One region of the Salimicrobium salexigens genome, then DNA from elsewhere that is predicted to be linked to it. Evidence: predicted binding sites of a transcription regulator. Region 1 holds the regulator's gene; each other region holds the start of a gene.
What was found. The regulator Rex, encoded in region 1, represses fermentation and respiration genes when NADH is low (regulators of the CRP and FNR family bind a similar motif). The targets are predictions, from matches to a motif close to TTGTGAAATATTTCACAA.
Positions count from the first base shown of each region.

Region 2: a site for Rex is predicted at 1,512-1,529, ahead of BW931_RS02165 (cytochrome ubiquinol oxidase subunit I). Genes of this name have one in related genera too.
Region 3: a site for Rex is predicted at 1,329-1,346, ahead of BW931_RS13065 (L-lactate dehydrogenase). Genes of this name have one in related genera too.
Region 4: a site for Rex is predicted at 2,499-2,516, ahead of qoxA (cytochrome aa3 quinol oxidase subunit II). Genes of this name have one in related genera too.

Region 1 is NZ_FTOK01000015.1:6,262-10,153, forward strand. It holds gene BW931_RS12605 (ABC-F family ATP-binding cassette domain-containing protein) at 1-1,241, opposite strand, end outside; gene BW931_RS12610 (redox-sensing transcriptional repressor Rex) at 1,370-1,999, shown strand; gene BW931_RS12615 (MDR family MFS transporter) at 2,129-3,517, shown strand; gene BW931_RS12620 (2-phosphosulfolactate phosphatase) at 3,765-3,892, shown strand, end outside.
Region 2 is NZ_FTOK01000001.1:429,058-432,949, reverse strand. It holds gene BW931_RS02170 (cytochrome d ubiquinol oxidase subunit II) at 1-100, opposite strand, end outside; gene BW931_RS02165 (cytochrome ubiquinol oxidase subunit I) at 100-1,452, opposite strand; gene BW931_RS02160 (ABC transporter ATP-binding protein) at 1,729-3,540, opposite strand; gene BW931_RS02155 (ABC transporter ATP-binding protein) at 3,556-3,892, opposite strand, start outside.
Region 3 is NZ_FTOK01000020.1:1,676-5,567, reverse strand. It holds gene BW931_RS13070 (IS5/IS1182 family transposase) at 1-1,215, shown strand, start outside; gene BW931_RS13065 (L-lactate dehydrogenase) at 1,371-2,324, shown strand; gene BW931_RS13060 (L-lactate permease) at 2,363-3,892, shown strand, end outside.
Region 4 is NZ_FTOK01000001.1:154,335-158,226, reverse strand. It holds gene BW931_RS00860 (CheR family methyltransferase) at 1-836, shown strand, start outside; gene BW931_RS00855 (HD domain-containing phosphohydrolase) at 841-2,364, shown strand; gene qoxA (cytochrome aa3 quinol oxidase subunit II) at 2,658-3,542, shown strand; gene qoxB (cytochrome aa3 quinol oxidase subunit I) at 3,561-3,892, shown strand, end outside.

The DNA of each region.
Region 1 (3,892 bases):
TGGAGCACCATCTTCTTCCGGTTCAGTTCGCTCTGTTCCTGATCATAGTAGCCGATCTGTACATTCGCACCGAGCATAATATCGCCGTGGCTCGGGTTGAGTTTTTCCGTAAGCAGTTTGAGAAGCGTCGATTTTCCGACGCCGTTCGGGCCGATCAGAGCGATGGAATCTCCGCGGGAAACGTCCAGACTCACGTCACGGAACAGATAATCGCTGTCCGGATAACCGAAACCGAGATTATCCGTTTTCAGTACATCATTTCCGCTCCGTCTGTCGATCTGAAAAGTGAATTTTGCTGATTTCGCGTCATCTTTCGGCTTTTCGACTTTCTCCATTTTCTCGAGTTGTTTCCGCCGGCTCTGCGCCCGCTTACTGGTCGTCGCCCGGACGATATTCTTCTGAATGAAATCTTCCATCTTCTTGATTTCACCCTGCTGTTTCTCGTACTGCTTCATTTCCTGTTCGAAGTCCGCTTCCTTCTGCTTCAGATAGTCGCTGTAGTTGCCGGTGTATTTCTTCACCCGCTGCAGGGCGACTTCGTATACAGTGTTTACGATTTTATCGAGAAAATAGCGGTCGTGGGAGACAATGACGACAGCACCCGGGTAGGAGGATAAATAGTTCTCGAGCCACGTGAGCGTGTCGATATCCAGGTGGTTCGTCGGCTCATCCAGAATGAGGACGTCCGGTTTCGTGAGCAGGTGTTTTCCGAGTGCCAGTCTCGTCTTCTGTCCGCCGCTCAGCGTAGTGATGGACTGGTCCCACATGGATTCGGGGAAACTGAGTCCCTGCAGTACGGCTTTCATGTCCGCTTCGTACCGGTACCCTCCGGCCATCTGGAATTCGTTCTGCCTGCGGTCGTATTCTTCGAGAAAGTCCTGGTATTCCTCCGGAGAAGCGAAATGATCGGGGTCCGCCATCTCACTTTCCATTTTTCTCAGTTTGTCTTCCATATTCTTCAGATGATCGAAAACGCGGGAGAACTCCTCCCAGATCGTTCCGTTCGACTCGAGTCCGCTATGCTGTTCCAGATAGCCGACGCTTGTCTCCTTGGACTGGAAAATGTTCCCCTCTTCATATCCCATCTCTCCGGCCATCACTTTAAGCAGGGTGGATTTCCCCGCTCCGTTTCTTCCGACGATGGCGATGCGGTCGTTTGTTTGTACTTCCAAATCGATATCGGATAAAATTAACTCAGCTCCAAAACGCTTCGTTAATTGATTCAGCTGCATTAGTATCATAATTTTTCACCTCGACTTATTTAGTGTATCTCATACAAAGCAGAAGGGGCAACAAAAGGTGCTAACTTTGTGAAATCCATCACGTTTTTTGATAAACTATAGAACAGGAGAAAGAAGGAGGAGGAGACATGGGTGATGAAATGAAGATCCCCCAGGCTACGGCGAAACGCCTGCCTTTATATTACCGGTTCATCAATAACTTATACTTACAGGGGAAACTGCGGGTCTCTTCAAAGGAACTGAGCGACGCGGTCAAAGTGGACTCTGCGACGATACGCCGGGATTTTTCTTATTTCGGAGCGCTCGGCAAAAAAGGCTACGGCTACAATGTGGAACATCTGCTGCAGTTTTTCAGAAGAACGCTCGACCAGGATGAGACGACCGAAGTCGCGCTGATCGGGGTAGGGAATCTCGGAACGGCGTTTCTGAACTACAACTTCATGAAAAACAACAACACGAAAATAGTGGTAGCTTTTGATGCGAACGACCGGCTCGTCGGCACGGAAATCGGCGGTGTGCCGGTCGCTCATATCGATGATCTGGAAGAAAAGATGGGAAACGTGTCGGTGGCCATTCTGACGGTCCCGTCCCAGGAAGCTCAGGGGATTACGGATCGGCTGGTGGAGCGGGGCGTGTCCGGGATTCTGAACTTTACACCGGCGCGAATTTCCGTTCCTCCTACCGTACGCGTGCATCACATCGATTTGTCTGTCGAACTGCAGTCACTTGCTTATTTTCTGAAGCATTATCCGCTGTAACCAACTACTCTATTGAGAGGTCCGGGGCTTCCCCCGGGCTTTTTATTATCGTTTCCTGGAAGAGTTTCTTTTCGTGAAACGCAGGGTATAGTCAATAATAATTCGATATTCGAAAGGTCAGGATAAACTATGGCGAAAATACCTGAAAAATGGCTGGTCGTCGTCTCCGTATTATTCGGGACGTTCACCGTCATTTTGAACAATAGTATGTTAAATCCGGTTCTGCCGCGCTTCATCGAAATATTCGATACGACTGCCGTGGGAGCCGGATGGATATTGACGATTTTCATGGTGTCGATGGGTATGACGATGCCGCTCACCGGCTATTTCGGAGACCGGTTCGGGAAGAAGAAAGTCTATCTCGTCGGTCTCACTCTGTTCCTCGTCGGTTCCACTTCCGGTTTCTTCAGCAGCTCCCTCGGCATGGTCATCGCTTCCCGGGCGATCCAGGGCTCTGCCGGGGGTCTTATGATGCCGATTGCGATGGCGCTTATATTCAACTCGTTCCCGAGAAACGAGCGGGGACTGGCCGTCGGAATTTACGGCGTTGCGGCCATGGTGGCGCCGGCAATCGGGCCGACCGTCGGCGGACTGCTCATCCAGGTGCTGGAGTGGCCGTGGCTGTTTGCGGTGAATATACCGTTCGGTCTCATCGGACTCCTATTGTCTGTGAAATTTCTGGAACAGACCGAGAGCGATCCGGAGAAACGGTTCGATCTCATCGGATTTCTGCTCGTCACTTCCGGAATCGGGGGGATACTGTTCGCCCTCGGACGGGGACGTACACCGGAGATTCTTTTTGAACCGCTGAACCTGGGTATTGTCGCAACCGGGCTGATTCTGATATTCGTGTTCGTCCGGTATGAAATACGTCAGGAACAGCCGCTTTTGAATCTGTCGGTGTTCAAAGTGCCGACGTACGCCATATCGATACTGATTACGTCGTCGGCTTCCATCGGTCTCTTCTCGGGCATTTTTCTGCTGCCGCTTCTCATACAGAACGTATACGGTCTGAACGAAGTATGGACGGGGCTCCTGTTCTTACCGGCGGCAGCTATGAGCGGGGTGTTTATGTCCTTCGGGGGGAGACTCCTTGATAAAAAAGGGCCGAAATATGTTCTTCCTCCGGGTCTTGCGATTATGGGGATTTCAACCGTCGGACTCGGGATGCTCGAGACGTCCAGTCCGTTCTGGTGGATTCTACTGCTGAATGCGATCCGCGGAGCCGGGATGGGCATGAGTAACATGCCGGCTACGACGACCGGGATGAACGCGATTCCTGATGAATACGTCGCCCAGGGGTCCGCCATGAACAACATTATCCGGCAGATCGCCTCTTCGCTCGGTATCGTTTTCTTCTCGATCTATTACGAAGTGCGCCGGGCTCAGATTGCTGTCGGTACGAACATGCAGGAAGCGACACTGCAGACGCTGAATGAAGCGTTCCTCGTCTCTTCTGCCGTACTGTTCATAGCTCTTCCGTTCGCATTCTTCATGAAAGGCGTACAGGATGATTAAGAATATACCTGCATAAGATGATTTCGCCAGCACGGCGGAGTCATCTTATTTTTTATGGAGAGAATTTCCATAAATCAGTTTTCGGATGGTGACTTTTAACTTGAAAAACTTCAATATTCTGTTACAATTATCTTAATATTTTGAACATACTAACCAGTAGGTATGATACAGACAATCTCTATATGGACACGCCCGGAACTCCCGGGTAAACAGGCAATAAATAATAGCGAAGGCGTGGGATACAACAATGAAAATCCATCTGCTGTGGAAAAAGGAGGAAATCGAGGAACAGCACATAAACGGGAATAAAATCGCCGTCGTATTCGATGTACTGCTGGCTACATCAACGATAGCTTCTTGTCTTGCCTCCGGGGC
Region 2 (3,892 bases), on a different contig from region 1:
AATAAGCAAAAAAGCCTGCTCCGAAATCAACGGAAGCTACAATCAGATATCCGTACAGAAACACCCATAAAACTGTGATACCTATATATTCGTATCCCATTATCGCTCCCCTCCTTTGCCGACTTCCGTATAAAGATGTTCAAGTTCCACTTCCGCAGGGTGATCTTTGAACATTTTACGCAGAACTACAAGAGTACCGATGCCAAGAACAAAATAAAGAAGGAAAAACAGCAGGAACATAGCTCCCACGTTCGGAGATGTAGTAGCCCCTTCGGCCACTTTCATAAACCCTCTCATAATCCAGGGCTGCCGTCCGATTTCGGCGTACACCCACCCAAATTCAATAGCAAGCATGGATAAAGGACCGATCGTAGTCAGCGCCCAGAGCATCAGCTTATTGTGCGGGTTCCATTTCTTGACGTAGGTCATCAGTACATACAACCCGGATATCAGAAGCACAAACATTCCTATCGATACCATCAGGTCGAAGAAATAGTGAATAAACAACGGCGGTTCTTCGTCGTCAGGAATTTTATCAAGTCCTGTCACTTCCGCATCGAAATTTCCGTAAGCCAAAAAGCTCAAGGCTTTCGGTAATCGTATCTCTCCGGTGATCTCATTATCGTCATTCAGGGTACCGAAAAGCACGAGGTCCGCACCTTCTTCAGTTTCGAAATGCCATTCCCCTGCTGCGAGTTTCTCCGGCTGATGTTCTGCCAGAAATTTTGCAGATAAATCTCCGGCCACAGCCGTGGAGATCGAGAAAACAAGTGTGGCTGTAACTGTCAGCTTCAGCGCGCGTTTCGCATATTCCTGATCTCGTTTCACGAGATACGTTACAGCAGCTATCGTCGCAAGAATCGCTGCTGAAGTCATATAGGCTGATGACACTACGTGAAAGACCTTCGTTGGAGTCGCAGGGTTGAACATTGCTGCTAGCGGGTTTATCGCGTTGATTACTCCATCCTCCACATCGAACCCTGCAGGTGTATTCATAAAGGCGTTCACTGTCGTAATGAAGAATGCGGACAGCGTTCCGCCAATTATAATGGGGATGGAGAGCCACCAGTGAGTCATAGGATTCTTAAAGCGGTCCCACGTATAGAGATATGCCCCGAGGAAAATAGCTTCAAAGAAGAAAGCAAAAGTTTCCATAAACAGCGGCAGGGCAATCACTTTACCGGCCAGCTGCATAAAACTCGGCCACAGCAGAGAGAGCTGCAGACCTATAGCCGTACCGGTAACCACGCCTACTGCCACGATTATCGTGAAGCCTCTCGCCCATCTTTTCGCCATTAACGAATAATATTTATCTTTTTTCCTTATTCCGATGAGTTCGGCTATGGAGATCATGACCGGAACTCCTACGCCGACTGTAGCGAAAATAATGTGAAAAATCAGCGTCATTGCCGTAAGCATCCGGCTCAGCATGACAGAATCCAATTCAATCATTTTATTTCCCCCTCTTAGATAACTGATTACAGTTTGATCCGTATCAGGTTTTGACAAATTTGTGACTTATTTCACAATATCCTGTTACCAACTATAATACCTTACCCTGAGGAAACGTGTCTACTCATAAACCTGTGTCATTTAAGTGAAAAAGAACTTTGTTAACATTCAGTGTCCGAAGCCGCCCGGTAGAGTAAAAGCAGTAGTGGGAGCAGAGGGCATGCCCGCATTTTTTAAGCTTTGCTTAGTCAAAAGACCTGCCGCAATAACGGCAGGTCAGGTAGCATCAAGCATTTGAAACTGGGATTTTACCAACTCATAATATTCCCCTTCTTTTTCCATCAGTTCCTCATGAGATCCGTGCTCCAGAACCTTCCCATTCTCCAGTACAAAGATTTTATCGGCTTCTCTGATAGTGGACAGGCGGTGAGCTATCATAATAGCTGTACGGTTCTTTAAAAGTCTGTTCAGTGCTTCCTGGATTTTCATTTCTGTTTCCGTATCGATACTTGACGTAGCTTCGTCAAGAATGAGAATACTCGGATCAGCAAGGAGAGCTCTGGCGAAAGAAAGCAGCTGTCTCTCCCCTGCCGATAAAATATTGCCCCGCTCTTCTACTTCCGTCCTGTATCCGTGAGGGAGCCGATCAATGAACTCATCCGCTCCCACCACCCGGGCAGCCTCTTTCACTTCTTCATCACTTGCCTCCGGCCTTCCGAACCGGATATTTTCCATAATATCCCCCGAGAAAATGAAGGTATCCTGAAGTACAACACTGATCCGGGAGCGGATGCTGTCGATTTTCGCATCGCGCAGATCGATTCCGTCTATTCTCACTTCTCCTTCAGTAGGATCATAAAATCTGCTGATCAGATTTGCGATTGTAGACTTACCGGAACCGGTGTGTCCCACGAGAGCAACCGTCTCACCCTGTTTTATCTCAAGAGATAAGTCAGGAATGGCTATCCTCTCAGCATCATAGGCGAATTTTACGCGGTCAAACTCAATATGGCCATTCATGCTCTTCAATTCGACCGCATCTTCCTTTTCTTTTACGTTCGGCTGTTCATCCAGGAACTCGAATATCCTCTCTGACGCTGCCATTGCCATCAGCAACTGATTGTACATCTGACCGAGTCTTGATATAGGTTCCCAGAACATACCGAGATAGATAGAGAAGGTTACGAACGTTCCTACAGTGACATCTCCTTCGAGAATTAAGTAAGCACCGTATGCGAGCAGTATAACCGTTCCTATGGCATTACTCATTTCAACGAATGGACGGAACATGGCGCTCTTCCTCGAAGCTTCTTTCCAGGCATTGAAATTACTTGTATTTATTCCTTCAAAATATTCGGCATTTTCATTTTCCTGAGCAAATGCCTGTGTTATCCTCATTCCCTGCAGACTTTCATTTAAATGCGAGTTCAGCTTGGACTGCTCGATTCTGACTGTCTGCCAGGACCTGCGGATGTTCCTTCTCAGTTTTGTGGAAATATAAAACATTAGCGGAAGCACAATAAGAATTGCAATAGCAAGTTTAGGACTCAACGCGAATAAAAGCACCACAATGCCTGTAAGCAGAACGATATCCATCAGTACGTTAATGATTCCGTTCGTAAACAACTCCTGCAACGAGTTAATATCATTCATAATCCTGACTAGAATCGATCCGGCTGATTTTGTATCGAAGAATCGGTGAGAAAGCCGCTGTACGTGAGTGAATAAGTGCCTCCTCAAATCATAGATGACGTTTTGTCCCAGTATATTCACGTATTTTATACGAAGATTGTTCCCGGCGTAACTGATTAGATACATAAGAGAGATGCCTATAACGAGCCAGGTCAGAAAAGGGACATCCTTATCCGCTATAGCGCTGTCAATGGCTACACTACCGATAAGGACAGGTACGAACATACGGACTAACGTGGAGACGAGCATAGCCGTAATTGCTATAGGCAGCAGTTTTTTCGTATAAGGACGCAAGTACTTCAGAAGACGCAGCAATTGTTTCCAATTGAACGGTTTCTCTATAGCATGATCCTGGGTATACTGAAACCTTTCCAGATGCTTTTTATTACGTGCCATTAATATCCTCCTTTCTTACTGGCGATAAACTTTAAATATTTTATCCCTGTCTTTATACTGGATATCATAGATTCTCCGGTATATTCCGTTGTTCACAAGCAGGTCTTCATGTCCCCCTCTTTCCACTACTCTGCCCCTGTCGAGCAACAGAATTTCGTCAGCATGTTTAATAGAGGAAATCCGATGAGCAATAATAAATGTTGTCCTCCCTTTCATTACTTCCCTCAAAGCCTTCTGGATTTTGAATTCCGTTTCCATATCGACTGCGGAAGTGGCGTCATCCAAAATCAATACGGCAGGATCGATAAGTATGGCCCGGGCTATGGCAATCCGCTGTTTCTGCCCTCCCGAA
Region 3 (3,892 bases), on a different contig from region 1:
GCACCTGCGGAGCTGAACTACGGAGCGATGGTCCAGTCGCTGATCATCCGTGTGGTGGAAAGGATCCCCGATATCAAACAGCTGGTCCGGCGCCTGAACGAGGATCCGTTTTTCCGGTTCGACTGTGGATTTCTTCTCTCGGATCGTGTCCCCTCGGAAGCTTCCTATACCCGTATCCAGGAAAAGATCCAGGAAGCTGATGTCCTCCGGGACGTCGGTCAGGACATCGTCCACCAGGCAATGAAGGAAGGGTATATCCAGGATGATACGGTCGCCATCGATGCGACCCATTTCGAAGCACGGGACCAGGCCAAAAAGCAGGAAAAGAAACCGAAGCCGGAACCGAAAAAGCGTGGACGCAAATCCAAGGCCGAGCGTGACCAATGGCTGAAAGAAAAACGGGAACGGGAAGCTGATCTCCCTCTTTACGAAAAAACGATCGAGGACCAGCGCACTGCTTCGGCCTCTGCCTTGATGAGCCAGGCTCCTCTGGAGCCGGCGTGGGGCATCAAGAAAAACAGCGAAGGGAAGAATGTGTTCTGGTTCGGATATAAAGGCCACATCGCTGTGGGGACGCAGAGCCAGTACATCCTTTTATCGCTGATGACGTCCGGAAATCTGAATGACGGGAAGGCAGCTATTCCCTTGCTGAAGAATCTCCCGGAGGACCGGAACCTGCCGTTACGGTACGGGACCTTCGATGCCGGATATGATTATCGTCCGATCTATCATCAGCTGGATGACGTGGGACTCTACGCAGTGATCGCCTATAACCGCAGGAACGAGAAGGAGATGATAGGATTCAATGAGCACTTCGCTCCCACCTGCGTCCGGGAACACTCCTACCGTTATGACAGCTATGATGAGACATACGATACCTTGAAATATACAGCGCCTAAAGAATGTAACGAATGCCCGCTTCAGTATGAAGGGGTATGTCAGAAAGTGTATAAGATCAAACGGACCCAGAATCTTCGCAAGTATAGCGCCCCGGCCCGAGGGTCCCAAAAATGGAACAGCATCTACAAACGTCGCACCGCTGTGGAACGAGTCATCGGCTACCTGAAAGGATACTTTATGTTGAATAATGTCCGGCAACGGACGGGACCGAAAGCGAAGATGCATTTCCAGCTAGTCACGCTGGTTTATAATGCATCAAAGTTAGCCGTGGACCGGTTAACCAGCACGATGGATCAGAAGATCACCGCTTCCTAAATTTTTAAAAATAGAAGGGCAAAGAATTCTGGAGGTCTGAACGTTTTTTAAGAAAGCAATTATGAAATTGATTCACGCTATTGAGTTAACCGTGGAAATGCTGGACAATGAACATGTGATAAATTTTACAAAGATAGAATCGAGGAGGATTTCACATGACTAAAGAAAATGTTAATCGAGTTGCACTTATAGGCGCAGGAGCCGTAGGAAGCAGTTACGCATTCTCCATGCTCAACCAGGCTGTCGCAGAAGAATTCGTCATCATCGACCTCAATGAAGACAAAGCTATGGGAGACGCGATGGATTTGAATCACGGGAAAGTATTCGCTCCCCATCCTACGAAAACATGGGCTGGTACGTATGCAGACTGTAAAGATGCGGATATCGTATGTATCAGTGCAGGTGCCAACCAACAGCCCGGAGAAACCAGGCTCGATCTTGTCAAAAAGAACCTTGCTATCTTTAAGAAAATCGTATCGGACGTTATGGCCAGCGGCTTCAACGGGATCTTCATGGTAGCGACGAACCCGGTGGATATCCTTACGTACGCAACGTGGAAATTCAGTGGCCTTCCTAAAGAAAAAGTCATCGGCAGCGGAACGATTCTTGATTCCAGCAGATTCCGCTATCTTCTCGGAGAGTATTTCGATGTTACCCCATCTAACATTCACGCCAACATCATCGGAGAACACGGGGACACGGAATTGCCGGTATGGAGTCATGCAACTGTAGGAGGCGTACCTATCCTTGAAATGGTAGACCGCTATGACAAATACCGCAAAGAGGATCTTGAAGAGATCTTCGTCAATGTACGTGATGCTGCCTATCATATCATCGAGAAAAAAGGTGCTACGTACTATGGCATCGCTATGGGGCTCACCCGTATGACGAAAGCCATCCTCAATAACGAAAATGTCATTTTGACCGTGAGTGCTTACCTCGACGGCGAATACGGAACCGAAGATGTATACATGGGTGTTCCGGCAATCGTGAACCGGGAAGGCATCCGTGATGTAGTCGAAGTAAGCCTGAATGAAAAAGAGCAGGAACAGTTCAACCATAGCGCAACCGTACTGAAGGGTATCCTTACCTCCAACTTCGAACACTGATAAACGTCTAAATTCACCTTAGAAAGGAGCGATGCCTTATGTGGTTACAACAGTATGATCCGTTCGGAAACGTGTTCATCAGTTCCATTCTTGCAGCTTTGCCGATCTTCTTCTTCTTTCTGGCACTGACACGGTTAAAAATGAAAGGGATCCTGGCTGCTTTCCTTACCCTGATCCTCAGTATTTTCGTAGCTGTTCTGTTTTTCGATATGCCGATAGCAAAAGCCATTTCCGCTTCTTTGCACGGAATCGCCAACGGCCTGTGGCCGATCGGCTACATCGTCATCATGGCGGTCTGGTTATACAAAATCGCTGTTCATACAGGGAAGTTCACCGTAATCCGTTCGAGTATCGCTTCCATTTCCCATGACCAGCGACTGCAGTTATTGCTGATCGGTTTCAGTTTCAACGCCTTCCTCGAAGGGGCGGCAGGCTTCGGGGTGCCGATCGCCATCAGTGCTGCTCTGCTCGTGGAACTTGGTTTCCGTCCTCTGAAAGCCGCGGCACTATGTCTGATCGCCAATGCGGCTTCCGGAGCATTCGGGGCTATCGGTGTCCCCGTGATTGTAGGAGCGCAGATGGGGAATCTGGAAACGATGGAACTGTCGAGAACACTCGTTTATATTTTGCCGATGATTTCATTCATCATTCCATTTTTACTCGTGTTTATTCTTAACGGCATCAAAGGGGTGAGAGAAACATTACCTGCCTTACTCGTAGTAAGCGGAATCTATACAGGGACTCAGATCTTCACGATTCTCTTCCTCGGCCCTGAGCTTGCGAACATTCTGGCTGCTTTACTGAGCATGGGCGGCCTTGCCCTGTTCTTAAGAAAATGGCAACCGAAGCACATACACCGGGAAGAGAACGCACCAGCAGTCCAGCAGGGAGAAACCTACACCATCAAAGAGATCATCAAAGCCTGGTCTCCTTTCTATATTCTGACTGCGACCATCACTCTGTGGAGCCTGCCTGCGTTCAAAGCTCTGTTCAGCGCGGGCGGGGTTCTGGAATGGACGACCGCTTACTTACCGGTCCCTTTCCTCCACCAGGAGATACAGAAAGCACCGCCGATCGCAGCCGACGTCACAGCGCTGGATGCCCTGTTCAAACTGGATCTGTTATCTGCAACAGGTACGGCGATTCTGGTGGCTGTCCTGCTTACCGGATGGTTCAGCTCTGCCATCACTCTGCCTGAAGGTATGAAGTCGTTGAAGCTCACCGTCAAAGAACTATGGATTCCGGTTCTGACGATCTGTTTCGTCATGGCTTTCGCCAATCTTTCGAACTTCGCCGGACTCAGCTCTACCATCGGGCTCGCTCTGGCGAAGACCGGAGATCTGTTTCCGCTGTTCAGCCCGATTCTTGGGTGGATCGGAGTCTTCATCACCGGGTCTGTCGTCAGCAACAACGCATTGTTCGGGCATTTGCAGGTCGTTACGGCGAATCAGATCATGACCGACCCTTCCCTGTTACTGGCAGCCAATACAGCAGGTGGCGTCATGGCTAAACTGATTTCCCCTCAATCCATCGCTATTGCGACCGCAGCGGTCAAGGAAACGGGGCAT
Region 4 (3,892 bases), on a different contig from region 1:
ATGAAGAATTGCAAAGCACGAACGAAGAACTCCAATCCGTGAATGAAGAAATCTATACAGTCAATAACGAGTACCAGGAAAAAATCGAGGAACTGAAAAAAGCCAATAACGACCTGAACAACCTTTTGAATAATACAGAGATAGGAGCGCTCTATCTCGATGAAATGCTCTGTATAAGAAGAATCACCCCACTTATGAAGGAGGTTTCAAACGTACGTGATGAGGATATAGGCAGACCAATATCCCATATTTCGGTCATGTCCGAGTACCCCGAAGTTGTGGATGACGTGTACGAAGTGCTGGATTCTCTTATAAAGAAGGAAAAAGAGATAGAAGATAATAAAGGCAGGCACTGGTTCGTCCGCATCCGTCCTTACCGGACAGAATATAACTCCGTAAACGGAATTATCGTCACACTCGTAGAAATCACGAATTTGAAAAAGGAACGGTCAAAAGTGATGGAAACGAAGGAGAAATTTGAGCAGGTCCTTGAAATCAGCAATATGGGATGGTGGGAATTCAATGGCCGTGCCGATCATTTCGACGTCTCCCCTTCCTTTTTACAGAACTGCGGTTATGGAAAGGAAGATTTTCCTACGACGCTCAACGAAGTCAGCCGATATTTTAAGACAAATGATATAAAAGTAGCTTTTGAAAAAATGCTTTCGGGGAAGAAGAAGAGTATCAACCTGTTCGCTTCTTATCAGTGTGAAGATGGAAGTTTCATCCCTGTCCATTTTTTGGGGAGAGTCCTCGAGAAAGATCACGATGAAGACCCGCTCCGTATCGGCGGTACTATCATAGATATTTCCAACTACATGAAGCAAGGAGACTAAACTTATGGAACGTATGGAAGAAATAATCGAACAAATTCTTCAGGGGAACAATATTGAAGACTACAAAAACGAAACAAAAGAGGAAATTCTTTCTACACTGTCGGTCTACCATGAAGAACTCCGTTTTCAGAACGAAGAGTTGAAACGGACAAATCATGAGTTGGTACTGGTAAAAGAAAATTATGAATCTTTGTTTTATGAAGCCCCTATTTCTTACCTGACTGTAGATGGTTCCTTTTCCATTACGGACTGCAACAGGAAAGCTTCCTCTCTCTTTGAAAACGAGGATCTGACAGGTTCAAAACTGTTTGAGTGGATCAGCGAAGATAGCCAGGATGCTTTTTATTTCCATACGAAACAACTCGAACATCAGAAGGATATACAGCCGATAGATATTACTCTGGACATAAACGGAAAAGAAAAACATGTGCATATGGAAAGTAACGTGATTAATAAAGGTGAGTATAGAATCGCCTGTATCGATCAGACAGAAAACGTCAATTACCAGAAACACATTGAACACCTTTCCATCCATGATGAAATGACAGGACTGTACAATCGTCGTTACTTCGAGAAAAAAGTTCAGGAAATGGATACATCCCAAAATTTCCCACTTGGATTTATACTGGGAGATATCAACGGTTTGAAACTTATCAATGATGCCTTCGGTCACCCCGAAGGGGACAACGTTGTAAAAAAAGTTTCCGAAGCGCTTTCGGAAAACACCAGAACGAATGATGAAGTATTCCGCATCGGAGGGGATGAATTCGCTATTATTCTCCCGAACACGTCCGAAAAAGAAGTGAAGGAAATACGTGCCCAGTTAGTGAAATCCTGTGTAATTGAAGGCGATAATAAATTATACATCACTACTTCTTTCGGTTCCTCTGTCAAAAAAATGGCCTTCCAGTCCACCGAGGAAGTTCTTCAATATGCAGAGAACCGGATGTATAGAAATAAACTGTTCCAGCGAAACAGCCATCGGACCAGCTATATCAACAGTATGATGGCCAGTCTTTTCGAAAAAGTCCCGCGTGAAGAAGCCCACTCCCAGCGTGTGAGCAGCCTGGCCGAAAAATTGGGTCAGGCTCTGGATCTTGATGAAACGAGACTATTGAACCTGAAGACGGCAGGAATGCTCCATGATATAGGGAAAATCACCATTGATCACTCTATTCTCAACAAGGATACTCCGCTAACTGCGGAAGAGAATGAACTCGTGCAGCGACATCCGGAAATTGGGCACCGGATATTGAATGCTTCCGAAGAGTTCGCGGATTTATCAATGATCGTACTCACCCACCATGAACATTATGACGGCCGTGGATATCCTCTTAACCTGGAAGGGGAAGACATTAAGTTAGAGGCCCGCATTATCCATATCTGCGAGGCGTATGATGCGATGGTCAGTGACCACCCTTATCACCCTGCTATTTCTAAAGAGGAAGCATTACAGGAGCTTAAAAAGTATTCCGGCAAGGAGTTCGACCCCAAACTTGTGGAACTGTTTATTGAAATCATGTCCTGAAGCTGAAACTTCAGGACATTTTTTCTGAAGAGGAGATCCATCGCTCCGTGTTTTTATGACGATAAAACCGTACATAACAATCCGGTGATGTCAGTGCTGACAAACATTGATTCTGTGTCTTTTCTTCCACCTTTTTGTCACATTATTCACAGGACCGACATTTTTTCGTGACAATTCATTCAACATACATGAACAATTTGTGAACTGTTGTCATATTCGTTGCGAAAGTCTGTATAAAGCCCCTATGATGGAAACACGCATTAACAGCAGTTAATTCAGAAAGGAGTCTGAACATGAAGAAACAGTGGCTATTTTCCGGTTTGCTTTTGTCTTTTTTACTTTTCCTGAGCGGATGCGAACCGTTAACTGTCTTTGATCCCATGGGACCACAGGCAGCACTATTAAAAGATATCATATGGATATCTATATGGACTATGCTATTCGTTGTTGTCGTGGTCTTCGTTATCTTAATATATATCCTGGTTAAATATCGCTCGACAAAAACACCATCTGACTACAGACCACCGATAGTGAAAGGGAACATCTGGGTGGAGATAACCACAATTGGTATTCCGGTATTGATCATCGTATTCCTTTCCTTCGTCTCTGTACAAAGCACATATGAAGCAGAAAGCGTGCCGAAACAGTTCAAAGATGAGGAGCCTATGGTAATTTATGCTGCTTCCTCCAACTGGAAATGGCATTTCAGTTATCCGGAAGAAGATATTGAGACTGTAAACTATCTTTTCCTTCCTACTGACCGCCCTGTAGAGTTCCGCTTATATTCTTTCGATGCCATTTCGAGTTTTTGGATTCCTCAATTGGCCGGTCAAAAATACGCTATGACAGGAATGATTACAACTCTGAATCTTGCCGCTACGGAAGAAGGAGAAATGCAGGGACGTAATGCCAACTTCTCCGGTGAAGGGTTCGCTGAACAGACCTTCAACGTGAGTGCTGTCTCCCAGAAAGAGTTCGATGAATGGGTGAAAGAAGTAAAAAATACTGCGGAACCTTTGGATGAAAAAACATTCAATAAACTGCTCGAACCCGGACATCTGGGCCAGAAAACCTTCAGCAGTACTCATCTTGATTTCAGCCCTCCTCCTGAGGAGCACGGGGAGATGAGCGAGGAAGAAATGAAGAAAGAAATGGAGCAAGAGCAGTCGGACCATTAAAAGAGAGGAGTCTTATGGATGGAGTTTTTTAAACAATTTGCCGTACCTAACCCAACTCCCACCATTTATTTATCTATGGTCGCAATCGGTCTTACACTGATTGCGGTCCTTGCCGGTATCACCTATTTCAAAAAGTGGGGATACTTGTGGAGTGAGTGGTTGACGACGGTTGACCATAAAAGAATAGGAATCATGTATTTGATTTCTGCACTGCTTATGCTTTTCAGGGGCGGAGTCGACGCGCTGATGATGCGTGCCCAAACTTCCATGCCCGGTAACGAACTATTAAGCGCAGCCGAATATAACGAAATATTCACCACCCACGGCGTTGTCATGATTTTCTTCATGGC